Regions from separate parts of the Rhizobium sp. N621 genome, predicted to be linked through region 2. Evidence: predicted binding sites of a transcription regulator. Region 2 holds the regulator's gene; each other region holds the start of a gene.
The links. Region 2 encodes PhoB, which activates phosphate uptake and scavenging genes when phosphate is short. Its sites were predicted from a motif close to TGTCATNNANCTGTCAT; they were not measured.
Positions count from the first base shown of each region.

Region 1 (5,188 bases), 430 kb from region 2:
CAGCGTTCCTATGATTGCATGCTGCTGCCCGATCAGAGCTAATCGCGGCCGCCATATTCCACTCTGGACAAGTAGCGGGAATCAGCGTCTCCTCCATAAACAAAAGGAGAACATTGATGCTGCGCCGTCTCGCCGACCAGTTCGAAGCCGCTTCCTCTGCCCATGTCGCCGCCAATGGCATCGAGCGAGATGCCGACTGGTTCCTGTTGAAACTGCAGGAGGAAATGGGAGAGCTCACCCAGGCCTGGAACCGGCTGACCGGTCGGGGCCGCGCGAAGGGCCGCTCTCCTGAGGATATCAGGCGCGAGCTGGCAGACGAGACTGCCGACCTGCTCGGTCACCTCATGCTGTTTGCTCGCCGTAACGACATCGACCTCGCCGCCGCGATCGAGCGGAAGTGGCGGTTTCAGCCGAGCAGGTAAGAAATCGGGAGCGACATCAGAAGATTTTGCTCAAGCCGGTCACCAGCCAAAAGGAAAGCGCCGATATTATCGCCGCGGCCGGCAGGGTGATGATCCATGCGATCACGATGTTGCCGGCAAGTCCCCACCTGACGGCGGACACGCGCCGGGCGGCGCCGACGCCGATGATGGCGCCCGTAATGGTATGGGTGGTCGAAACGGGGATGCCGAGCCAGGTGGCGCCGAACAGCGTCAAGGCACCGCCCGTTTCGGCGCAGAATCCTTGCATCGGGTTCAGCCGGGTGATCTTCGAGCCCATCGTATGGACGATACGCCAGCCGCCGAACAAGGTGCCGAGCGCCATCGCCGCCTGGCATGAAATCACCACCCAGAGCGGCACGTGGAAGCTGCCACCGAGATAGCCCTGCGAGTAAAGAAGCACGGCAATGATGCCCATGGTCTTCTGGGCGTCATTGCCGCCGTGGCCGAGCGAATAGAGCGACGCCGACACGAATTGCAGGAAACGGAAGGACCGATCGACTGCAAAGGGTGTTTGCCGGATGAAGGTCCAGGTCACGGCGAGGATCAGGAACAGTGCCAGGAGAAAGCCGATCATCGGCGACATGACGATGGCGGCGGCAGTCTTGAGAAGCCCGCTCCAGACGATCGAGCTCAAGCCGGTTTTGGCAAGGCCCGCACCGACCAGCCCGCCGACGAGCGCATGGGATGAACTGGAGGGAATGCCGAAGATCCAGGTCACGACATTCCAGACGATGGCGCCGATCAGGGCCGCGAAAATCACCTGCGGTGTGACGATCGCCGGGTCGATGATGCCGGTCCCGAGCGTCTCGGCGACATGCAGGCCGAAGAACAGAAAGGCGATGAAATTGAAGAATGCCGCCCAGAAGACCGCATATTGCGGCCTCAGGACCCGTGTCGAGACGATTGTCGCGATCGAGTTGGCCGCATCATGCAGGCCATTGAGAAAATCGAACAGCAGCGCGACGCCGATCAGGCCGACAAGAAGCGGAAGTGCGAGGGCGGCATCCATCAGACATTCTCGATCACGATGCCGCTGATCTCGTTGGCGACGTCCTCGAAACGGTCGACCACCTTCTCCAGCTCGCCGTAGATCTCGCTGCCGATCATATAGGCCATTGCATTGCCGGCGCCGTGCCGGCGAAACAGATCCTTGAGCCCCTGCTCGTGCAGCTCGTCGGAGCGCCCTTCCACCCGCGTGACCTGCTCGACGATGGCAGAAAGCCGCGGCGCATTGGCGCTTATGCGATCAAGCAAGGGAATGGCCTCGGCAATGAGATTGGCAGCCTCCACAACGGTCTTGCCCATCTCCTGCATCCCCGGGTCGAAGCTGGTCTGCTCGAAGAGCCGGATGGTTTTGACGGTCTTGTGCATCATGTCGATCGCATCATCCATGGATTGGATGAGATCCTTGATATCTCCGCGATCGAAAGGTGTGATGAAGCTCCGCCGGACGGCCTGCATGACTTCGCGCGTTATATCGTCGGCCTGATCTTCCAGCCGCACGATCGTTTCGCATTGACGATCGATCTCTATTCCCGACAGCAACCTGTCCAGAGCCTGTGCGGCGTCGACGATCGTTCTGGAATGTTGTTCGAAAAGGACGAAGAACCGGTCTTCGCGCGGCATCAACTTTCGAAACCAACCCAGCATGAATACCTCGTGATCTTTGGTCTGCGCTATATGCGCAAGCCGTCCTAAACCGTATCCCATTGAAGAGATAGGGGTGAATTTCAGTTTATGACAGATTTGCGACAGCGCCGCCCGTGAAGTAGAGATATAGTTGAGGAACATTGGCGGCGCCCCGAACCTTGTTCAGCGTCTCAAGCTTCTTTTTCACGCTTGATCTATCGCTCAGGAGATTGCCGCGGCTTCCGCCACCAATGATGGCCGGCCCGCGGCGGCTGAAGCCAATGCCGAAGAAAGCTAGATCCTATCTTGGCCGGCTGGCAGGCGCGACCGATCAGCTCTTAAAGGGGGAAGCAATCGAGCAGTTTGCGGCGATCTGCTATCGAAAAGTCGGCGACAACTTGGTTGAGATCCTCCTGATCACGTCGCGCGACAGCGGCCGCTGGATCATTCCCAAGGGCTGGCCTATTGCGAAGCTCGCACCCCACCAGGTTGCCGAGCGCGAGGCTTGGGAGGAGGCCGGGGTGAAGGGTAAGGCCAGGAAGCGCCCCTTTGGCTTCTACACCTATATCAAGACGCTGGCCAACGGGGAGCGCGTTCCTTCCGTCGTTCAGGTCCATCTCTTGCAAGCCGACAAAATCGACGAGAAGTTTCCGGAGGAAAAACAACGAAACAGTCGATGGCTCCCGCCGCTCGAAGCCGCGGCTCTCGTCCACGAGCCCGAACTGAAAAGCTTGCTCGGCAAGGTTGAAAGAGCGGTGGTGAGGCCGCCTAAAGCGTGATGCCGAATGTCGGGATGGCTCCAGCTCTTTCGTCAGCCGACCTTATAGCGATAGAACTTGCTGTCCACCGCCATCAGCGGAAACGAGCGGGGCAGGGCGCCCTTGGCGATCTCGGTAAAGCCGTTCTTCTCGTAGAAGCGATGGGCGGCGACGAATTTGTCCGTCGTGCCGAGGAAGATATCGGTAAGGCCGGCATCTCTGGCGTGATCGAACAGACGCTCGAGAAGCCGCGCCGCCACGCCGTGTTCGCGGCCGCGAACCTCGGCGGCGACGAACATCTTGCGCAGTGCCGCCTGGTTGTTGCCGATGTCCTTCAGCCCAAGCGTGCCGACAATCGCGCCGTCCTTGACGGCGACCCAGAACTCACCTTTGCCGGACTGATAGAAATCCGGGATGACCCTGAGATCCGGCTGGGCATCGGCTGTGATGTCGATGCCGAACTCCTCGCGCTGGATCGGCAGGATCACCGACAGCACGTCATCGGCATCGCCGGCGGCAAAAGGTCTGATTTCGATCTCTGCCATCATGAAATCCTCAGCCTCAGGTCTGCGTGCCGCCGACGGTGATCTGATCCATGCGCAGATGCGGCTGGCCGACGCCGACCGGAACCCATTGGCCGGCCTTGCCGCAATTGCCGATGCCGGTATCGAGCTTCATGTCGTTGCCGATCATCGACACCCGCTTCATCGCATCCGGGCCGTTGCCGATCAGCATGGCGCCCTTGATCGGTGCGCCGACTTTGCCGTTCTCGATGAGATAGGCCTCGGTGCAGCCGAAGACGAATTTGCCCGAGGTGATGTCGACCTGGCCACCGCCGAAGGAGACGGCATAGATGCCCTTCTTCACCGAGGCGATGATTTCATCCGGCGTCTTGTCGCCGCCGAGCATATAGGTATTGGTCATGCGCGGCATCGGCACATGGGCATAGCCCTGGCGGCGGCCGTTGCCGGTGGGCGCCATGCCCATCAACCGGGCATTCTGCCGGTCCTGCATGTAGCCGACGAGCTTGCCGTTTTCGATCAGCACATTGTAGCCGGACGGCGTGCCCTCGTCGTCGATGGTGATCGAGCCGCGGCGGTTGTCGATCGTACCATCGTCGACGACGGTAACGCCGGGAGCGGCGACGATCTGGCCGAGAAGCCCGGCAAAGGCCGACGTCTTCTTGCGGTTGAAATCGCCTTCCAGCCCGTGGCCGACGGCCTCGTGCAGCATAACCCCCGGCCAGCCGGAACCGAGAACGACATCCATGGTGCCGGCCGGCGCATCGATGGCTTCCAGATTGACGAGCGCCTGGCGCAGCGCCTCGTCGGCGCCGTATTGCCAGCTGCCCTCGGCGATGAAATCGCCGAAGCCGATGCGCCCGCCGCTGCCGTAGGAGCCGCTCTCCTGCCGCTCGCCTTCACCGACCACGACGGAAATATTGACGCGCGTCATCGGCCGGATGTCGCGGACACGATGGCCGTCGGCGCGCAGGATGTCGACGACCTGCCAGCTCGCCGCCACCGAGGCAGTGACCTGCCGCACCTTGTCGTCCTTGCCTCTGAGATAGGCGTCGATGTCCTGCAGGACCTTGACCTTCTCCTCGAAGCTCGGCTGGCCGATGGGATTCTGGTCGCCGTAGAATTTCTTGTTGGTGCCCTGGGGAGCGGCGGCATAGGTGCCGGAATAGCCGCGCGTCACCGCGCCGACCGCATCGGCCGCCCGCTTCAGCGCCGCCACCGAGAGGTCGCCGGCATGGGCATAACCCACGGCTTCGCCGGCAACGGCGCGCAGCCCGAAACCCTGTTCCGTATTGAAGCTGCCGCCCTTCAGCCGGCCATTGTCGAAGGTCAGCGCCTCGGCCTGGGCATGCTCGATAAACAGCTCGCCGTCATCGGCGCCGGCGAGCGCCTGGGCGACGAGACCACGCATCGTGGCTTCGTCGGCATCGAAAAGCGTCAGGAGATCGGTGGTCATGGTCTGGCTCCAATGGGCATGCGGTCGGGAATGCGCTCAGTCCCTAGATAGGGCTCTACCCGATAAAGAGTGAAGCCCTGTCGCGGAATATTCTGTGTCGGGCAAGATTTCTAGGAGAAGGTGCCCGACGGGTGGGACGAAGAAGCGCGCGACATATCTCTTCTCCCCTCGGGGAGAAGGTGCCGGCAGGCGGATGAGGGGGCCACACGGCACGCCCTCTCAACTCCTGTCCAACCACGCCGATGGCAGCGACTTCAAGACAGTCGAGACCATGCCGGTGCGGCCGAAGCCCGGATGGACGTTCTTCTTATTGAAGGCTCCGGCTTTGCGACCCCCTCATCCGCCCTACGGGCACCTTCTCCCCAAGGGGAGAAGAGGGAG
Region 1 covers NZ_CP013495.1:991,407-996,594, forward strand. Annotated here, with positions in the region: gene AMK00_RS04805 (D-alanyl-D-alanine carboxypeptidase family protein) at 1-42, shown strand, start outside; gene AMK00_RS04810 (pyrophosphatase) at 117-422, shown strand; gene AMK00_RS04815 (inorganic phosphate transporter) at 439-1,452, opposite strand; gene AMK00_RS04820 (DUF47 family protein) at 1,452-2,093, opposite strand; gene AMK00_RS04825 (NUDIX hydrolase) at 2,354-2,851, shown strand; gene AMK00_RS04830 (GNAT family N-acetyltransferase) at 2,884-3,375, opposite strand; gene tldD (metalloprotease TldD) at 3,392-4,807, opposite strand.
Region 1: a site for PhoB is predicted at 2,181-2,197, ahead of AMK00_RS04820 (DUF47 family protein). Genes of this name have one in related genera too.

Region 2 (13,672 bases):
CATGAATTCGCCGACGGCTTCCTTGATATTGACGGCCTGGTCGCTGACCTTGGCGAGCGTCATGCCGAGCGGCAAGGTCTTGGCGATCGCGGCGGATCTTTCCTCCAGCGCCTTGCCGAGTTCCAGACCGTTCCAGCCCTGCTGCATCACCGCGCCGAGCATGATGGCGGGCTCGCCGTCATGGCGAATGAGATAGGTGGCCGGATCTTCATAGCCGCGCCGCACTTCGGCAAAATCCGATAGTTTCAATGTGCGTCCGGCCGCGACGATCGGCGTGTCTGATATCGCCTGAATGCTGTCATAGGCGCCATCGAAGCGAATGAAGACCTGCGGGCCGCGGGTGTCGATCGACCCCGCCGGCGTCACGGTGTTTCGCCGCTGCAAAGCGGCCGCGACGTCTTGCGCAGAAATGCCGAGCGTCGCCAGCTTGGCATAGGAAAATTCGACAAAGATCTGTTCGGGCCGCTCACCGAGGATGTTGATCTTCTTGACTCCAGGCACATGCAGAAGATCCTGGCGGATGACCTCGGCCTGGCGCACCAGCTCGCGCATCGGCATGCCCTTGGCCTTCAGTGCATAAAGCCCGAAGCTGACATCGGAATATTCGTCGTTGACGAAAGGACCGAAGACGCCCTGGGGCAGATTGCGGGCCTCGTCCCCAAGCTTCTTTCGGGCCTGATAGAATTCCTCTTCGACCGCCGTGGACGGCGTACTGTCCTTCAGCGTCACAGTCAGAAAGGCGTATCCCGGCCGGGTTGTCGTCTCGACACGATCGTACCAGGTGAGTTCCTGGAGGCGCTTCTCCAGCGGTTCGGCAACCAGGTCCTGCATCTCGCGCGCCGTCGCACCCGGCCACACGGTCGTCACGGTCAAGGTTTTGATGGTGAATGAGGGGTCCTCCGCGCGCCCAAGCTTGACGAAGGCATAGGCGCCTGCGGCGGCCAGCAGAATGATGAAGAACAGCGTAACGGCCCGTTCGCGGACGGCGAGCGCGGAGAGATTGAAGTTCATTGTTTTGCCGCCTCTGCCTGTTCTACCTTGGTGCGCACGCTGGCGCCGTCCTGCAGCAGATGGGCGCCGAGAGCGACGACCGGCTCGCCTGCTTTGACGCTGGAAACCACCGCGACCTCCTCGCCTATTTGTTCAATTTTCACCTGCCTGAAGTGGACGGTCGAAGATTTCTCATCGAAGACCCACACGCCGGTTCGGCTGCCGTCGTCCAAAACCGCGCCGACAGGCACCGCGGCCTGTGATTGGCCCCTGCTGTTGGAGATCCTGATCGTCACCGTCGCGCCCAGCGGGGCCGACGCTGCCGCGCCATCCAGAACCCAGCGTGCTTCATAGGTGCGGGTTTGAGGGTCGGCGGCGTCGGAGATCTGCCGCAACCGCGCCTTGTCCCGCCGGCCTTCGTTTCCGTAGATGCTGGCATCGGCTGTCTGACCGATCTCAGGCCGCAGGAATTCAGGAAGCCAGACCAATGCTTCACGCGGGCCGGCCTGTGCGAGCCGAACCACTGTTTGTCCGGCCGTCACCACCTGCCCCGGCTCTCCGAGCGTTTCGACAACCGTCCCATCGGTATCGGCAACGAGGATGGAATAGGCGGTCTCGTTCTCTGCGACCTTGGCGTCCGCTTCCGCCGCGGCAAGCTGCGCCGTCGCGGTGTCGAGGGCTGCCTTTGCCTGTTCATAGCGCTGTGGCGTCGCGGCCAATCCGTTTTTCACCAAGGCGGCATAACGCCGCTCGTCGGCTTGCGCCTGGATCAGCACTGCTTGGGCTGCCGCAACGGCGTTTCGTTTCGCGGTCAAAGCGAGACGCAGATCGGTCTCGTCGATGCGCATCAGCGGCTGACCGGCTTTGACCTGCACGCCAACGTCCACATAGCGCTGCATGATCTTGCCGGGCACACGGAAGCCGAGATTGCTCTGCACCCGGGCGGCAATGGTGCCCGTGAAGGTGCGTTCGGTGGCCTCCGGGTTTTTTGCCTCCACCAGCTTGACAAAGGGGGGTGCCGTGCGGGGATCGGCGGCTTTTGCACTGGCTTTGGAGGGCTCCTCGAAAAGCACGAAAGCGGTGGCGCCGGCAGCAGCCACAAGTGCGAAAGCGCCGAGTAATATTTTGCGATTCATCTCATTAACCCTTATTGACCGGCACGGCGGATCATTTAGATTGCGATCTAACTCTAAAATTGGTATAGATGTCAAATGAAATCTAATTGGAGGTCGCTATGAGAGTCAGTCGTGCCCAGGCCGAGGCCAACCGCGAAACGGTGATCAATGTCGCAAGCCGGCTCTTCCGGGAGCATGGTTTCGACGGCATCGGGCTGAAAGATCTGATGAAAGGTGCCGGCCTCACCCAAGGCGGATTCTACAAACAGTTCCGATCGAAAGACGATCTTGCGGCGCTGGCATCCGGGCGAGCGATGGAGAGTGCAATTCGCCGGTGGTCGAGGGTTGCCGCCGGAAGCGCCGATCCCTTCGGCGCGGTTGTCGGCATGTATCTCTCGACCGGGCACCAGGAAGAGAGAGGCGATGGTTGCCCCCTGGCCGCGCTCGGCTCCGACGCGGCGCGTCAGAGCGAGGAGGTACGCCTTCCATTCCAGAATGGCATCGAAGCTCACCTTCAGGTTCTCGACGAATTAATCCCGGCATCGGACGGCACAAAACCGTACGAGAAAGCCATGGTCGTGCTGTCCCTGATGGTCGGCGCCGTCACCATCTCTCGCATCATGACCGATCGGGAGATGTCGGAGCGACTGCTGGAAACCGCGGCCGATGCGGTCAAGCGCGTCGCGGGCGACACGGACGAAGATTGAGATTTCGGTTGCGGATGAGGACTTGGAGCGGGTGAAGGGAATCGAACCCTCGTATTCAGCTTGGGAAGCTGCTGCTCTACCATTGAGCTACACCCGCGATGCGCTGAGATTTCCAACAGATGGGGGCCGCTGTCAAGTCGGCTGAGCGCGGCCCGTCAGATGCGGAAGTGTTTCGAGAGTTTCAGGCCCTGGGCCTGGTAGTTGGATCCGAGGCCGGAGCCGTAGAGGCTGGCGGGCTTTTCCTGCATGTGTTCATAGACCAGGCGGCCGACGATCTGGCCGTCTTCGAGGATGAAGGGCACTTCATGGCTGCGCACTTCGAGCACGGCGCGGCTGCCGCGCCCGCCGGCCGGCGCATGGCCGAAGCCCGGATCGAAAAAGCCGGCATAGTGGACGCGGAACTCGCCGACCAGCGGATCGAAGGGGGTCATTTCGGCGGCATAATCCGGCGGCACATGCACAGCCTCACGCGAAACGAGGATATAGAACTCGTCGGGATCGAGGATCAACTCGTTGCGGCCGCGGCTATAGAGCGGCTCCCAGAAATCGAAAATATCGTGCTGGTCCTTCTCGTCGACATCGACGACGGCGGTGTGGTGTTTGCCGCGATAGCCGATCAGGCCGTCCTTATCACCGGTGAGATCGATCGACAGCGCGATGCCGCCGCCCGACACGTTCGGCTGCTTGCTGGCAACCAGCGTCTCGCTTTCATGCAGCTTCAGAAGTTCCGGCTCGCCGAGCACGGATTGGCCGACGCGGAAGCGTATCTGCGACAGGCGCGAGCCGCGGCGCACGACGATCGGGAAGGTCCGCGGGCTGATTTCGAGATAGAGCGGGCCGGAATAACCTGCCGGGATCTTGTCGAATTCCTGGGCGTAGTCGGTGATGACGCGGGTGAAGATATCGAGCCTGCCGGTCGAACTCTTCGGATTGGCCGAGGCCGACATGTCGGACGGCAGCGCCAAGCTCTCCATCAGCGGCACGATATAGACACAGCCGGTTTCGAGCACCGCGCCTTGGGACAGATCGATCACGTGCAGGCTCAGCCGATCGAGCTTGTCCGAGACCAGATGCGACGGCCCCGGCATGAAGGAAGCGCGCACACGAAAAGCCTTGCTTCCTAAGCGCAGGTCGAGACTTGCCGGCTGGATCTGATCGCGGTCGAGCTCCCGCTCGGAGTTCAGACGCCCCGTTTCGAACAGCGCCGCAATCGCGCGGTCCGCCAGAATTCCAGTTTCGCGAGCCATCATGCCCCATCCATCATTTTGCCGCCGACAAAACCAAATACGGGGAATTGACGCAAGCAGCTAACAGCAGTATTGCAGAATTATCCCGTGGTGATTTGGCCGGTCGGCTTGCAGCCACGTTAAACAAGTGGCTAAAAAGACCGGGTTGAAACCGGTCTGCTTTTGCGGCCGGTTTTTTTGTTATGTGAAGGTGATGGCATGAGCAAGACCTGGCGCCCGGCAACCCAACTCGTCCATGGCGGCACGCTGCGTTCGCAATATGGCGAAACGTCGGAGGCAATCTATCTCACCCAGGGTTTCGTCTATGACACGTCGGAAGCGGCCGAAGCCCGCTTCAAGGGCGAAACGGACGGCTTCATCTACGCCCGCTACGGCAGCCCCACCAATGACATGTTCGAAAAGCGCATGTGTGCATTGGAAGGCGCCGAAGATGCCCGTGCCACCGCCTCCGGCATGGCGGCCGTCGCCGCCGCCGTTCTCTGCCAGGTGAAGGCAGGCGACCATATCGTCGCCGCCCGCGCCCTGTTCGGCTCCTGCCGCTGGGTCGTGGAAACGCTGGCGCCGAAATACGGCGTCGAGTGCACGCTGGTCGACGGCCGGGATCTCGCCAACTGGGAAAAGGCGATCCGCCCGAATACCAAGGTGTTCTTCCTGGAAAGCCCGACCAACCCGACGCTCGAAGTGGTCGATATATCAGGCGTCGCCAAGCTCGCCAACCAGGTCGGCGCCAAGCTGATCGTCGACAATGTTTTTGCGACGCCGCTCTTCCAGAAGCCCTTGGAGCTCGGCGCTCATATCGTCGTCTATTCCGCCACCAAGCATATTGACGGCCAGGGCCGCTGCCTCGGCGGCGTGGTGCTCGCCGACAAGGCATGGATCGACGAGAACCTGCACGACTATTTCCGTCATACCGGCCCGGCCATGTCGCCGTTCAATGCCTGGACGCTTCTGAAGGGCATCGAGACACTGCCGCTGCGCGTGCGCCAGCAGACCGAGAATGCGGCGAAGATCGCCGATTTCCTGGCGGAGCAAGGCAAGGTCGCCAAGGTGATCTATCCCGGCCGCAAGGATCACCCGCAGGCCGAAATCATCGCCAAGCAGATGACCGGCGGCTCGACGCTCGTCTGCTTCGAGCTGAAGGGCGGCAAGGAGGCGGCCTTCGCGCTGCAGAACGCGCTTGAGATCATCAAGATTTCCAACAACCTCGGCGACAGCAAGAGCCTGATCACCCATCCGGCAACGACCACGCACAAGAACCTGACGGAAGAGGCGCGGGCCGAACTCGGCATTTCTCCGGGCACGGTGCGGCTTTCGGCCGGCATAGAGGACACGGACGACCTGATCGAGGATTTCGCGCGGGCGCTTACCAAGATCTCGGCCTGATCGACTGGAATAGCGGCCGGACTTCGTCCGGAGCCGGCCGCCGATCCGCGGGAACAAGTCCACCCGCGCCGGCGTTGCGAAGTAAAATTAACGCTGACAGTTAGGCTTAACGACCGAAAACCCTTCGATCATCACCATTTGACCGCTGATCAACGTTCCGTTTCTTGACGGACAGGGCCTCTTTATAAGATACGGGTAACATATCTTGACTATGGTGCAAGGCATGTATCGCGCCCTCACAAGAGATATCGAAGTCGTGGTCGAACCGTTCTATCTGGAGGAGCAATCCGATCCGGAGGACGATCGCTATGTCTGGGGTTACCGGATTGTCATCAGCAACAATTCCGGCGTCGCCGTTCGCCTCGTCAACCGCTACTGGAACATCACCGATCAGAACGGACAGGTGGACGAGGTGACCGGCCCCGGCGTCGTCGGCGAACAGCCGCGGCTCAGCCCCGGCGACACCTACGAATATTCCTCCGGCTGCCCGCTCGACACGCCCTCAGGCCTGATGTTCGGCCACTATCAGATGGAAACGGATGAAGGCGAGCTGTTCGACGTCGACATCCCCGCCTTCTCGCTGGATTCGCCGGGGCTGTTGCGCGTGCTGAATTGAGGGGCAAGTTCCCACTCAGGAGATTGCCGAGATCTGAAAAAGTCCCCTCGCCACAAGGGGGAGGGGCTAACGCAATGCGCCAACTGCAGCAGACATCTGCTTCTCTGCGGAGACGGTGAAATGGAAAACAGTGGGGGCGGCATCCAAGCCCCTCCCCCTTGTGGGGAGGGGTTGGGAGGGGTTTTTGGCGCCGCCGAGAATTATTCCGCCGGCTGAAGCTCGGTCGCTTCGAAGCGGTAGGTGGTCGAGCAGAATTCGCAGGTGACGGATATCTCGCCGTTTTCCTGGCTGGCCTCGATCTCCTCGGCGGTGAAACCCTTCAGCACGTTGCCGATCTTTTCCCGCGAACAGCTGCAGCGGTCGAAGACGGCGCGGGGCTCGAAGACGCGCACGCCGCGCTCGTGGAACAGGCGGAACAACAGCCGTTCGGTGCCGACCTGCGGATCGGTCAGCTCGTCGGCGTCGATGGTCTCGACCAGCGAGCGGGCTTCGGTCCAGGCATCGTCCTCACCATGCGGGCGGTCGCCGGTGTCGCCGTCGCCGCCGTGGAGATCGGGCTGGCGCATGCGCTCCGGCGCCTCCGGCAGGAACTGGGCGACGAGGCCGCCTGCCCGCCAGCGGTGGCGCGGCTTGCCGGCGTCGTCACGGTCGAAGAGTTCGGCCGCAGCCAGGCGCACACGCGTCGGAATCTGCTCCGACTGGCGGAAATAGACGCCGGCGATCTCCTCGAGCGAGGTGCCGTCGAGCGCAACAATGCCTTGATAGGGCTGAGCGAACTTGCCCTGATCGATGGTGAAGGCGAGCACGCCCTTGCCGAGCAGTTGCTCCGGCTCGGTCTCGCCCGATGCAATGGCCTGGTCGAGCAGCGCCCGATCGAAACGGGCATAGGCGCGCACGTTCTCAGGCGTCGAGAAATCGGCGACGAGCAGATCGACCGGGCCGTCGCCCTTGGTCTGCACGGTGAACTTGCCGTCGAACTTCAGCGAGGTGCCGAGCAGCACCGTCAGCACCACGACCTCGGCAAGCAGCCGGGCGACGGGCGCGGGATAATGATGACGCTCGAGGATGGCATCGAGCATGGGGCCGAGCTGGACGGCGCGGCCGCGCACATCCAGACCCTCCACCTGAAAGGGGACGACATGATCATCGCCGGCGAAATCGAACTGGCCGAGGGCGGCTGCAGCTTCTGCCATGGCTTTCACTCCTAGTTTTCAAGCAAAGGGTCAGCGTGCCCTTCGCTCGCGCGGTCGCGCGCTTTTCACGCGCGACATCCGATTATGGTTCAGATCGCGCCCAGGCACCAAGCAAGAATCGACTTCTGCGCGTGAAGGCGGTTTTCCGCCTCATCGAAGACCACGGATTGCGGACCGTCGATCACCTCGTCCGTCACTTCCTCACCGCGATGAGCAGGCAGGCAATGCATGAACAATGCATCGCTGCCGGCCTTGGCCATCAAGGCCGCATTGACCTGATAAGGCTGGAAGACGTTATGACCCCGGGCCCGATGTTCCTGATTCATGGAGACCCAGGTATCGGTCACCACGCAATCGACGCCTTCGACCGCACGGTCGGCATCATGGCAGAGCATGATTTCGGCGCCCTCATTGCGGGCCCAGTTCAGATAGTGATCCTTAGGCTCCGAACCAAGGGGTACGGCCATGTTCATGCGGTAGCCGAAACGCGCGGCGCCTTCGACCAGCGAATGCAACACATTGTTGCCGTCGCCGGTCCAGGCGATGGTCTTGCCTTTGATCGGGCCGCGATGCTCCTCGAAGGTCATGATATCGGCCATGATCTGGCAGGGATGGGTATCGTCCGTCAGGGCGTTGATCACAGGCACGGTCGCATGTTCGGCAAGCTCCAGCAGGCGCGAATGCTCGGTGGTGCGGATCATGATCGCGTCGACGTAACGCGACAGAACCTTGGCGGTGTCGCCGATCGTCTCGGCGCGGCCGAGCTGCATTTCGGTACCCGACAGGAACAGGGTTTCGCCGCCGAGCTGGCGCATGCCGACGTCGAAAGAGACGCGGGTACGCGTCGACGGCTTCTCGAAGATCATCGCCAGCATCTTGCCGGCGAGCGGCTTGTCGCCCTGGCCGGCCTTGAAGGCCTGCTTGCGGGCGAGCGCGTCGTTCATGATGGTTCTGAGGTCGGCCGATGTGACGGCCGAAAGATCGAGGAAATGTTTAGGAGCCATGTTCTTACCTGTCGTGCGCCCGAAAGCGCCAATCCCTTCAAGCCGTCTTCTTGATCTTGGCGGCGCGGATGCTCTCGGCGGCGCGTTCGAGGCGGGCGAGACCCTCGCGGGCTTCCTCGGCGGTGACGACGAGCGGCGGGAGAAGGCGGATAACATTGTCGCCGGCCGGCACGCCGAGCAGATGCGCGGCGCGGATCGCCTGCAGCAACTCGGCCGAGGTGACGGCCGCCTTGACGCCGAGCAGCAGGCCCTCGCCCCTGATATCCTCGATCACATCGGGATAACGGTCCTTCAACGAGGCCAGCCCCTGACGGAAGACAAGCGCCACGTCGCGCACATGCTGGAGGAAGCCGTCGGCGAGGATGACATCGAGCACGGCGCCGCCGACGGCCATGGCCAGCGGATTGCCGCCATAGGTCGAACCATGGGTGCCGGCCTTCATGCCGGAGGCGGCCTCAGCGGTCGCAAGGCAGGCGCCGAGCGGGAAACCGCCGCCGATGCCCTTGGCGACGGCCATGATGTCGGGTGTGATGCCGGACCATTCATGGGCGAAGAGCTTGCCGGTGCGGCCGACGCCGGTCTGCACCTCGTCGAGGATCAGCAGCAGGCCTTTGTCGTCGCAGATCTGGCGCAGCGCCTTCATGAACTCGGTCGTGGCGGGACGCACGCCGCCCTCGCCCTGCACCGGCTCGATGAGGATTGCCGCCGTCGCATCGGTGATCGCGGCGCGTACCGCTTCGATGTCGCCGAACGGCACCTGATCGAAGCCCGGCGTCTTGGGGCCGAAGCCTTCGAGATATTTTTCCTGGCCGCCGGCGGCGATCGTCGCAAGCGTGCGCCCATGGAAGGCGCCTTCGAAGGTGACGATGTGGAAGCGCTCGGGATGGCCCTTGGAAAACTGATAGCGGCGCGCCGTCTTGATGGCGCATTCGAGCGCCTCGGCGCCCGAATTGGTGAAGAACACCTTATCGGCGAAGGTGGCGTCCGTCAGGCGCTTGGCCAGACGCTCCTGGCCGGGGATCTCATAGATGTTGGAGAGGTGCCAGACCTTATCCGCCTGCTCCTTCAGCGCCGCGACCACATGCGGGTTGCCGTGGCCGACGGAGGTGACGGCGACACCGGCGCCGAAATCGAGATAACGCTCGCCGCTCTCGGTGATCAGCCATACGCCCTCGCCTCGCTCGAACCGCAGCGGGGCGCGAGAATAGGTGTCATAAAGCGGCGCGGCTTCAGCCATGGCGCGGGTCTCCCGTTCAGTGTTGTCCTGCACGGACTCCGGCTAACGAAACCAGGTCCGAAAAATCAAAAATGCCGCCTTTCGGCGGCGAGCGGTACTATTTCCTTTTCGCGCTGCAATGTCAACAAAACTGCGGCCTTAGCGTATGCAGCAAGCTTGTACAGGGGCACTTTCGGCCTTCAACAGGCATTATTGCAGAAATGACACGCAGAGGAAGCAAGTTGGGGAAAACTTGAAATTCGATTCATCCGGATTCCCGCGACTCTTGTCACGGAGTCAGCCTCACACTAGGTTAAAGTTCAATTACTAGACTGCATGCGGCGGAACTAGTCACCAAAATTGATCAAGCGTTTCTTGTTTCGGAGGCTTCCGGGACAACGGTGAGGGATTCTGCCATCACCAACGCAAACGGTGGAGACAGGGCATGAACTGGACAGACGAGCGGGTCGAGAAACTCAAGAAGCTTTGGGCCGAGGGACTGAGCGCCAGCCAGATTGCTGCGCAGCTTGGCGGCGTGAGCCGAAACGCCGTTATCGGCAAGGTGCACCGGCTGAACCTGCCGGGTCGTGCCAAGGCCGGCGGCACGGCGACGGCGGCGCGCACGCCGAAGCGCCAGACATCGGCGCCGCGCGCGCCGAACTACGCCTCCCGGATCACCACCCGCACCGTTACCCGCCAGCAGGGCGCAACGATGCTGAAGGAAGAGATCGAGATCGAAACGGTCGAGGAAATGGAATACGTGCCGAAGGGCAACGTGGTCGTGCCGATTTCCCGCCGCCTCGGCCTGACGGAACTGACCGAACGCACCTGCAAATGGCCGGTCGGCGATCCGCTGAAGGACGATTTCCACTTCTGCGGCTGCGAATCCCCTGACAATTCGCCCTATTGCAGCTATCATCAGAAGCTTGCCTATCAGCCGATCAACGAACGCCGCCGGGCGGCAGCGCGCGTCAGCTGAGCGGGCGACATCGTCGAGAGTGAGAAACGGGCCGAGCAGCCCGTTTTTTGTGATTAGAGTGGGGAAGCGACCTTTGTGTTTGGCAGCAAAGCCGACCACGCATTCCGTCATCCCAGGGCTTGACCCTGGGATCCACGACCAGGCACTCGGCTTCGATAATTTCCCTGCATTTGAATGCCATCGCTCCTCCCGCAGCGCCAGCCGCATGGATCCCAGGGTCAAGCCCTGGGATGACGGAGAGGAGAGGTGGTGCCTGGATGACAGAGGTGAGGTGGTGCCCGCTCATACGCCGCGCCGGTGCAATGAAGGGCCTGGGAAAGGCTGCACCGGCGGGAACGCCGACCACACACTCCCTCAGCCTCAGGCCTCCATCGAATAGCCGGCGCCGCGGACGGTGCGGATGACGTCCTGCATGTTGGAGAAATTCAGCGCCTTGCGCAGGCGGCCGACATGGACGTCGACGGTGCGTTCATCGACATAGATGTCGTGGCCCCAGACGCCGTCGAGCAGCTGCGAGCGCGAGAAGACGCGGCCCGGCGACGACATCAGGAATTCCAACAGGCGGAATTCGGTCGGGCCGAGGCGGACTTCGCGGCTCTTGCGATGAACGCGATGGGTTTCGCGGTCGAGTTCGATATCGCCGCATTTCAACACCGAGGACAGCACCTCGGGACGGGCCCGACGCAGCATCGCCTTGACGCGGGCGACGAGTTCGGGGGTCGAGAAGGGCTTGACGACATAATCGTCGGCGCCGGTGGACAGTCCGCGCACCCGCTCGCTCTCCTCGCCGCGCGCCGTCAGCATGATGATCGGCAGCCGCTCGGTTTCCGGCCGCATGCGCAGGCGCCGGCAGAGTTCGATGCCGGAGACGCCGGGCAACATCCAGTCGAGGATGAGGAGATCGGGCGTGCGCTCCTGAAGCCTGATTTCGGCCTCGTCGCCGCGCAGGATGGTATCGACTTCAAAGCCTTCCGCTTCGAGATTATAGCGAAGGAGCACGCTGAGCGCTTCCTCGTCTTCAACAACTGCGACTCTCGGGATCATGCGTGTCCGTCTCCTCGCGCACAAGCCTTAAACCGGGACGATTTAACCAGGCGTCCTGCGCAAATTCAGAAATTGGCTGCGACCTCTTTGCGCGCCCCGAACGGGCGCGCACGCAAGTGACTGGTCCGGGCGGCGGGCTCGGGCGGCTCGTTCGGAACGATTATTCCGTCGCGGCGCCGACGGTGTTGGCGCTGTCATCCTTCGGACGATCGCCTTCCGGCTGGGCGCCCGTCGCCATGTAGTAGATCGTCTCGGCGATGTTGGTGGCATGGTCGCCGATGCGCTCGATGTTCTTGGCGCAGAAGAGCAGATGCGTGCAGCTCGTGATGTTGCGCGGATCTTCCATCATGTAGGTCAAGAGCTCGCGGAACAGCGAGGTGTACATCGCATCGATCTCGTTGTCGCGCTCGCGGATGGCGGTCGCCTTGTCGGCGGCGCGCGTCGTATAGACGTCGAGCACTTCCTTGAGCTGGACGAGCGCCAGCTCGGACAGGTGCTCGAGACCGCGGGCGAGCTTGCGCGGAACGCCGGTGCTCTGCACGGCGATGACGCGCTTGGCGGTGTTCTTGCCGAGGTCGCCGACGCGTTCGAGGTCGGCGGCGATGCGGATCGAACCCATGATTTCGCGCAGGTCGGCGGCCATCGGCTGGCGGCGGGCGATGGTGACGATCGCCTTGTCGCCGATCTCGCGCTCGGTGTGATCGAGGATCACATCGTCGGAGATGACCTTCTGCGCCAGCGCCGTATCGCCGTTGACCAGCGCCCGGACGGATTCGGCGACCATCTGCTCGGCCAGGCCGCCCATTTCGGAAATCCGCCTGGAGAGGAACTTCAGATCATCATCATAGGCAGAATAAATATGTGTCGATGCCATGGGGCTTTGTCCTCGAATAACGGGAAGGCTTCGGATTGCCGCAATCAGCCGAAGCGACCCATGATGTAGTCCTGGGTGCGCGGATCGTCCGGGTTGGTGAACATCTTGTCGGTGTCGTTCTCCTCGACGAGGTTGCCGAGGTGGAACATGGCGGTGCGCTGCGAGACACGCGCGGCCTGCTGCATGGAGTGGGTGACGATGACGATCGTGTAGTTCTCGCGCAGCTCGTGGATCAGTTCCTCGACCTTGGCGGTGGCGATCGGGTCGAGCGCCGAGCAGGGTTCGTCCATCAGGATGACCTCAGGGCTGACGGCAACGGCGCGGGCGATGCACAGGCGCTGCTGCTGACCGCCGGAGAGGCCGGTGCCGGACTCGTGCACGCGGTCCTTGACCTCGTTCCAGAGGCCGGCGCGCTGCAGGCTGGTCTCGACGATCTGGTCGAGATCGGCCTTCGACTTGGCGAGGCCATGGATGCGCGGTCCGTAGGAGACGTTTTCGTAGATCGACTTCGGGAACGGGTTCGGCTTCTGGAAAACCATGCCGACGCGAGCGCGAAGTTCGACGACGTCGATATCCGGATCATAGATGTCGTCGCTGTCGAGCGTGATCTTGCCGGTGACGCGGCACCCCTCGATCGTGTCGTTCATGCGGTTGAGGCTTCGCAGGAAAGTCGACTTGCCGCAGCCCGAGGGGCCGATCAGGGCGGTTACGGTGTTTTCGCGGATGTTCAGGTTCACGTCGAAAAGCGCACGCTTCTCGCCGTAGTATACGGAGACATCCTGTCCGATCATTTTATACGGGACGTTGCTCATCTTCTGATCCAGCGCCTTTTCAACTGCAGCTTCCGTCAGCATGTTCATGATATCTACTCCGTTTACCAGCGGCGCTCGAAGCGACGACGCAAGAGGATGGCGCCCATGTTCATGACGATCAGGAACAGGAGCAGGACGATGATGGCACCCGAAGTACGTTCCACGAAGGCACGTTCGGCCTCGTTCGCCCACATATAGACCTGGACCGGCAGGGCCGTCGAGGGATCGAGCGGCGTCGTCGGCGCATTGGCGACGAAGGCGACCATGCCGATCAGGAGCAGCGGCGCGGTTTCGCCGAGCGCATGCGCCAGCCCGATGATCGTGCCGGTGAGGATGCCGGGCATGGCGAGCGGCAGGACATGGTGGAACACCATCTGCATCTTCGAGGCGCCGAGGCCGAGGGCTGCGGCGCGGATCGACGGTGGCACGGCGCGCAGTGCGGCGCGGGTGGCGATGATGATCGTCGGCAGGGTCATCAGCGTCAGCACCAGG
Region 2 covers NZ_CP013495.1:555,510-569,181, reverse strand. Annotated here, with positions in the region: gene AMK00_RS02795 (efflux RND transporter permease subunit) at 1-1,011, opposite strand, end outside; gene AMK00_RS02790 (efflux RND transporter periplasmic adaptor subunit) at 1,008-2,126, opposite strand; gene AMK00_RS02785 (TetR/AcrR family transcriptional regulator) at 2,225-2,812, shown strand; tRNA gene AMK00_RS02780 (tRNA-Gly) at 2,836-2,909, opposite strand; gene AMK00_RS02775 (2'-deoxycytidine 5'-triphosphate deaminase) at 2,968-4,062, opposite strand; SAM riboswitch at 4,137-4,215, shown strand; gene AMK00_RS02770 (O-succinylhomoserine sulfhydrylase) at 4,258-5,442, shown strand; gene apaG (Co2+/Mg2+ efflux protein ApaG) at 5,666-6,058, shown strand; gene AMK00_RS02760 (Hsp33 family molecular chaperone) at 6,259-7,251, opposite strand; gene argF (ornithine carbamoyltransferase) at 7,341-8,255, opposite strand; gene AMK00_RS02750 (aspartate aminotransferase family protein) at 8,293-9,492, opposite strand; gene AMK00_RS02745 (GcrA family cell cycle regulator) at 9,917-10,450, shown strand; gene phoB (phosphate regulon transcriptional regulator PhoB) at 10,811-11,494, opposite strand; gene phoU (phosphate signaling complex protein PhoU) at 11,655-12,368, opposite strand; gene pstB (phosphate ABC transporter ATP-binding protein PstB) at 12,413-13,228, opposite strand; gene pstA (phosphate ABC transporter permease PstA) at 13,243-13,672, opposite strand, start outside.

Region 3 (5,188 bases), on a different replicon from region 2:
CATCACACCCGGCAGCGAGCACATCGACAAAGCTCTCCTCGGCGACGATCTCCACGCGAATGTCGGGATAGGCGGCGAGGAATGGCGGCACGATAGCGGGCAGCACCAGCCTCGCAGCGCTGACCGGAACATTGAGCCGCAGCGAACCAGCCGGCCTGTCGCGAAAACGGTTGACCACGTCGAGCGCGGCCTCCACCTCCGTCAAAGCAGGGCCGAGCCGCTCTAGCAGTCCCTTGCCCGCTTCGGTCGTAACGACGCTACGCGTCGTGCGATTGAAGAGCCTGACGTCGAGATCGGCCTCCAGGCGACGCACCGCTTCGCTCAAGAAGGAGGCGCTGCTGCCACTGGCACGCGCTGCCTCGCGAAAACCACCCGCCCGCGCCACTGCGACGAAGGCGTTGAGATCACTCAGGTCTGCTTTCACTGTTCGTCACTCCGCACAGCCTGTGCACATTGTACCCAATTATCATACGCGCCGCTACGGCGTAAGCTCGACCTCATCTCTTGAAAGGAGTGAAATCATGTCCATCATAGATCAGTCTGGCACATTCAATCTCGGCGACCACAAGGTGAGGCGACTTGGCTATGGGGCCATGCAGCTCGCCGGGCCCGGCGTGTTCGGCCCGCCCAGGGATCATGACGCCGCGCTTGCGGTGCTGCGCGAGGCGGTCGCAAGCGGTGTCAATCACATCGACACCAGCGATTTCTACGGTCCGCACATCACCAACCAGATCATCCGCGAAGCCCTCCATCCCTATCGCGATGATCTCGTCATCGTCACCAAGGTCGGCGCAAGGCGCGGCACGGACGGGTCCTGGATTCCGGCTTTCTCGCGCGATGAGCTGACCGAGGCAGTACAAGACAACCTCCGTAATCTCGGCCTTGACGTGCTTGACGTCGTCAACCTCAGGATTATGTTCGACGTGCATGGCCCTGCCGAAGGCTCTATAGAAGCACCCCTGACGGTGCTTGCCGATCTCCAGCGCCGGGGTCTCGTCCGCCACGTCGGCTTGAGCAACGCCACGTCGCGCCAGGTCGCCGAAGGCCGCGGGATCACCGAGATCGTCTGTGTGCAAAACCAGTACAATCTGGCGCATCGGAACGACGACCGATTGATCGACGATCTTGCCCGTCGGGGCACCGCCTATGTACCGTTCTTTCCGCTCGGCGGATTTACGCCGCTACAATCGTCCACGCTCTCCAATGTCGCCGCACGCCTGAGTGCCACGCCGATGCAGGTGGCGCTCGCATGGCTGTTGCGCCGCGCACCCAATATCCTGTTGATCCCAGGCACGGCCTCGCTCGGCCATCTCAGGGAGAATCTCGCCGCCGCCGGATTGGCGCTGCCGGATGATGCCGTCGAGGAACTGAACCATATGGCTGACATCGCGGCCTGACGCCTGCCGGTGGTGCGATCGTTACGCCGTGTTCTCGCGCGGCGTGGCGATCTTGCCGGACGTGGTAGCGCAATCTGCAGGTCGGCCGCACCTTGTTGGCTGCGCCAACGGGCCGGTAAACGAGAGCATCAGGAAGGCTTCCGTGTCAGAAGCTCATAAGCCACCAAGGCTCCTGACATCGCCAGAAAAACCACGATTGCCAACGGATAATTGGCACTGGTGTTCGGATCGGTAAGCTTGGGAAGGCCGAGGACAGCGCCGGCCGCCAGAATCGCCGAGAGCACAATCTCCTGAACGATTAATCTCCAAAAACCCGTCGTGACCAACCTCCTGTCATCTCCGTATTATCGGCCGATGGGACGCCCAGTCTTTATACTTCACGATGCAGCCGTTGGGAAACACGCATTGACCGCACGGTCCAGTGACCATGCGGTCTCGGTTTCAACGCTTCGGCAGCCGACTTGTTGCGGCTATGCTTTCAATAGCGCTCCGGTACGTGCATTTCAGGCGGAACCGGCGCCCTGATGTAGTCGGCATGGCGGATACGATCCGGCAGCTGAATCTCAGGCTTCGGGACATCCTCATAGGGAATCTGGTCGAGAAGATGGGCGATGCAGTTCAGCCGCGCCCGCTTCTTGTCGACGGCCTGCACCACCCACCACGGCGCCTCCTTGGTGTGTGTGCGCGCCAGCATTTCTTCCTTGGCCTTGGTATATTCCTCCCAGTGGATGCGGCTTTCCATGTCCATCGGCGAAAGCTTCCACTGCTTCAGCGGATCGTGGATGCGCATCTTGAAGCGGAATTCCTGTTCCTCGTCGGTGATCGAGAACCAGTATTTGATCAGGACGATGCCGGAACGGACGAGCATCCGTTCGAATTCGGGCACCGAGCGGAAGAACTCCTCGAGTTCGTCAGGGGTGCAGAACCCCATCACGCGCTCGACGCCGGCGCGGTTGTACCAGCTGCGGTCGAAGAGCACGATCTCGCCGGCGGTGGGAAGATGCGGGACATAACGCTGGAAATACCATTGATGGCGCTCCCGTTCGGTCGGCGCAGGCAGGGCCACCGTCCGGCAGACGCGCGGGTTGAGCCTTTGGGTCACGCGCTTGATCGCGCCGCCCTTGCCGGCCGAATCCCGGCCTTCGAAGAGCACGACCACTTTCAATTGCTTGTACTGGACCCAATCCTGCAGCCGCACCAGCTCATGCTGCAGCCGGAACAGCTCGCGGAAATAGATCCTTCGATCGAGCGTCTGCTCCGCCGGTTCGGTCATTCCTTCGACGACCAGATCGTCCAGCCGGTCTTCCTCCATCTGCATTTCCAGCTCCTCATCGAAGCTGTCGGCGATTTCGGCCTTTATCCGGCTGAGCTGGTCCTGATGTATTTTAGACATGGGCTTTTCCTTCCTGCTCATCTGACAGGAGCATGCCACTGCAAACTTTGTGTGACGGTTGGATAACCCCAAGCTCGTTCACTTGTTCGCTTCTTTCGTCATTCCGTATGCCGGAGATCGTTTCGACGCCGGTCGCACCGAGGCGAAGGCGTGTCTAGAGCAGTCCCGTCCTGTAGCGCTCGACAAGGTTGCGGCAGGCGCGGATCGTCAGCGCCATGACGGTGAGCGTCGTGCCGGCGATGCCGCTGCCCGGGAAGGCGCTGGCGTCGGTAACAATGACGTTCGCGGCATCCCAGAGCTGGTTGTAGGAATTGAGCACGGAAGCTTCCGGGCTTTCGCCCATGCGCGCGCCGCCGGTTTCATGGATTGCCGCGCCCATGCACATGGTCTTGCGGAACCATTTGCGGAACATGAAGCGGCTGAAGACATCGGCGTCGGGAAAGGCGCCCCTGCCCATCTCCTTGAGGCCGCGGGGAGAGCCGATGAATTCAAGATCGCCGCCGACCTCCCTGATCATGGCGATCAACGTTTCCTCCTGCCGGCGAAGCAGCGCCTGCTCCTCTTCCTGCATGACACAGCGAATGTGCGGCACCGGAATGTTCCAGGCATCCTTTCGCTTGGCATCCAGGGTAATGCGATTGTCGGCATAGGGCAGCATGCGGCCGAAGCCGAAGAAGGCGAGACGCGCATCGGCCTCCTCTGACACCGGTGCCCTGCCGACGCTGCCCTGATAGTCGAAATCGCCGCGGGCGGCGTCACCCTCGCCGAAACGCGGGATGAAGATCCCACCGGACGGATTGTAGAAGGGATCGACGGGAGCGGAATCGTCAGCGGCCCAACCCTTCGCCTTGGAAAAGGAGCCGAAAGCGAGGCATGGAAGCTGATCCATGAAATAGCGTCCTAACGCGCCCGAGCTGTTTCCGAGCCCGTCAGGATGTCTTGCCGATGCCGAATTCAGCAGCAGCCGCACGCTCTCGATCGGCGAGGCGGAGAGCACTACCGTCGCGGCATGCGCCGTCGAAACCTTCCCCGTATTGCGATCGATGAATTCCGCGCCGGTGGCGCGGCCGGTTTCTCCGTCGGTGGTGATGCGACGGACGACGGCGTCGTAGCGGACCGTCAGCCGGCCGGTCGCCTTTGCCTCCCGCAGCGGTCGCGGCATGCGTTCGGCGTCCGGCGCGATATAGCGCCAGGAGACGACGCGCCTCTCCGGCCATCGGCTTTCCACTGCCTGCTTGAAGATCTGTTCTGCCGGCGTCAGGTTGGCCGGCTTCGCATAGAGGCCGTCCGGCAAGGTCGGCACATCATCCTTGTTGCCGTAGAGCCCGAGATAGGCCTCCACCTCTTCGTAGAACGGCGTGAGCTCGTCATAGGAAACCGGCCAGTCCACGCCCTTTCCGGTGCGCGATCGGATTTTGAAATCATCGTCGGTCCAGCGCAGCAGCACGCGGCCGAAACTGTGCAGACGCCCGCCGCCCTGGCGGCCGCGAATCCAGAGAAAGGGCTCACCTTTCGGCGTCGTATAAGGGTTCTTGCGGTCGTTGACGAAGAAGTGGCTGAAGCGTTCGGTAAAGAAGGCCGCCCGCGCCTGGATCGGCTGGCCCTTCAGGGTGGCACGTGCGCGCTCCCAGATATTGATACTACTTGCCGGCGCCTTCTTGCGCGCCGGGTCGAAATCCTTCGGCTCGACGGCGGGGCCGGCCTCGAGCAGCAGCACCGACAGCCCCTGAGCCGTGAGTTCTTTGACGGCGAAGGAACCCGCCGCGCCGGAGCCGATCACCAGCGCATCATAAACGATCTCAGACATGTCTTTTTCAAATCCTGTCCTGGGCAATTCCTCAAAGCAGCGCAAAGCGCATGCGAAATTGCGGGAAAGCAAAGGGATGGCGCGTCAAAGCCGCGACCCATCGGCAGCGAAGAGCGACGCCTTGGTGATATCGAGACCTGGAGCCACGGCATCGCCGGGCTTGAGGTCGACGTCGCCCATGAAACGAAGCGAAAGGCTTTGCTCCGCCCAGTCGAACCAGACGACGGTATCCGATCCCATCGGCTCGACGACGGAAACGCGGCCAGGAATGGTGGGCAGCCCGCTTACCGCCCCCTTGAGCACAAGGTGCTCAGGGCGAACTCCTAACGTAACAGGCCCTTCCGCCGTCGCGGCCCGGAAAGCATATCCCGAGAGATCGACGACCAGCCCGTTGCTCCGGAAGACCGGCGAGGCGCCGTCGCGTTCGATCCGGCCCTCGATGAAATTCATCGCCGGAGCACCGATGAAGCCGGCGACGAAGAGGTTGGCCGGACGGCGGTAGATCTCCGCCGGCGAGGAAAGCTGCTGGATCACGCCGTCGCGCATGATGGCGATTCGATCGGCGAGCGTCAGCGCTTCGACCTGATCATG
Region 3 covers NZ_CP013496.1:275,828-281,015, reverse strand. Annotated here, with positions in the region: gene AMK00_RS22530 (LysR family transcriptional regulator) at 1-424, opposite strand, end outside; gene AMK00_RS22525 (aldo/keto reductase family oxidoreductase) at 522-1,397, shown strand; gene AMK00_RS22520 (hypothetical protein) at 1,526-1,723, opposite strand; gene ppk2 (polyphosphate kinase 2) at 1,876-2,790, opposite strand; gene AMK00_RS22510 (GMC oxidoreductase) at 2,945-4,597, opposite strand; gene AMK00_RS22505 (ABC transporter ATP-binding protein) at 4,682-5,188, opposite strand, start outside.
Region 3: a site for PhoB is predicted at 2,842-2,858, ahead of ppk2 (polyphosphate kinase 2). Genes of this name have one in related genera too.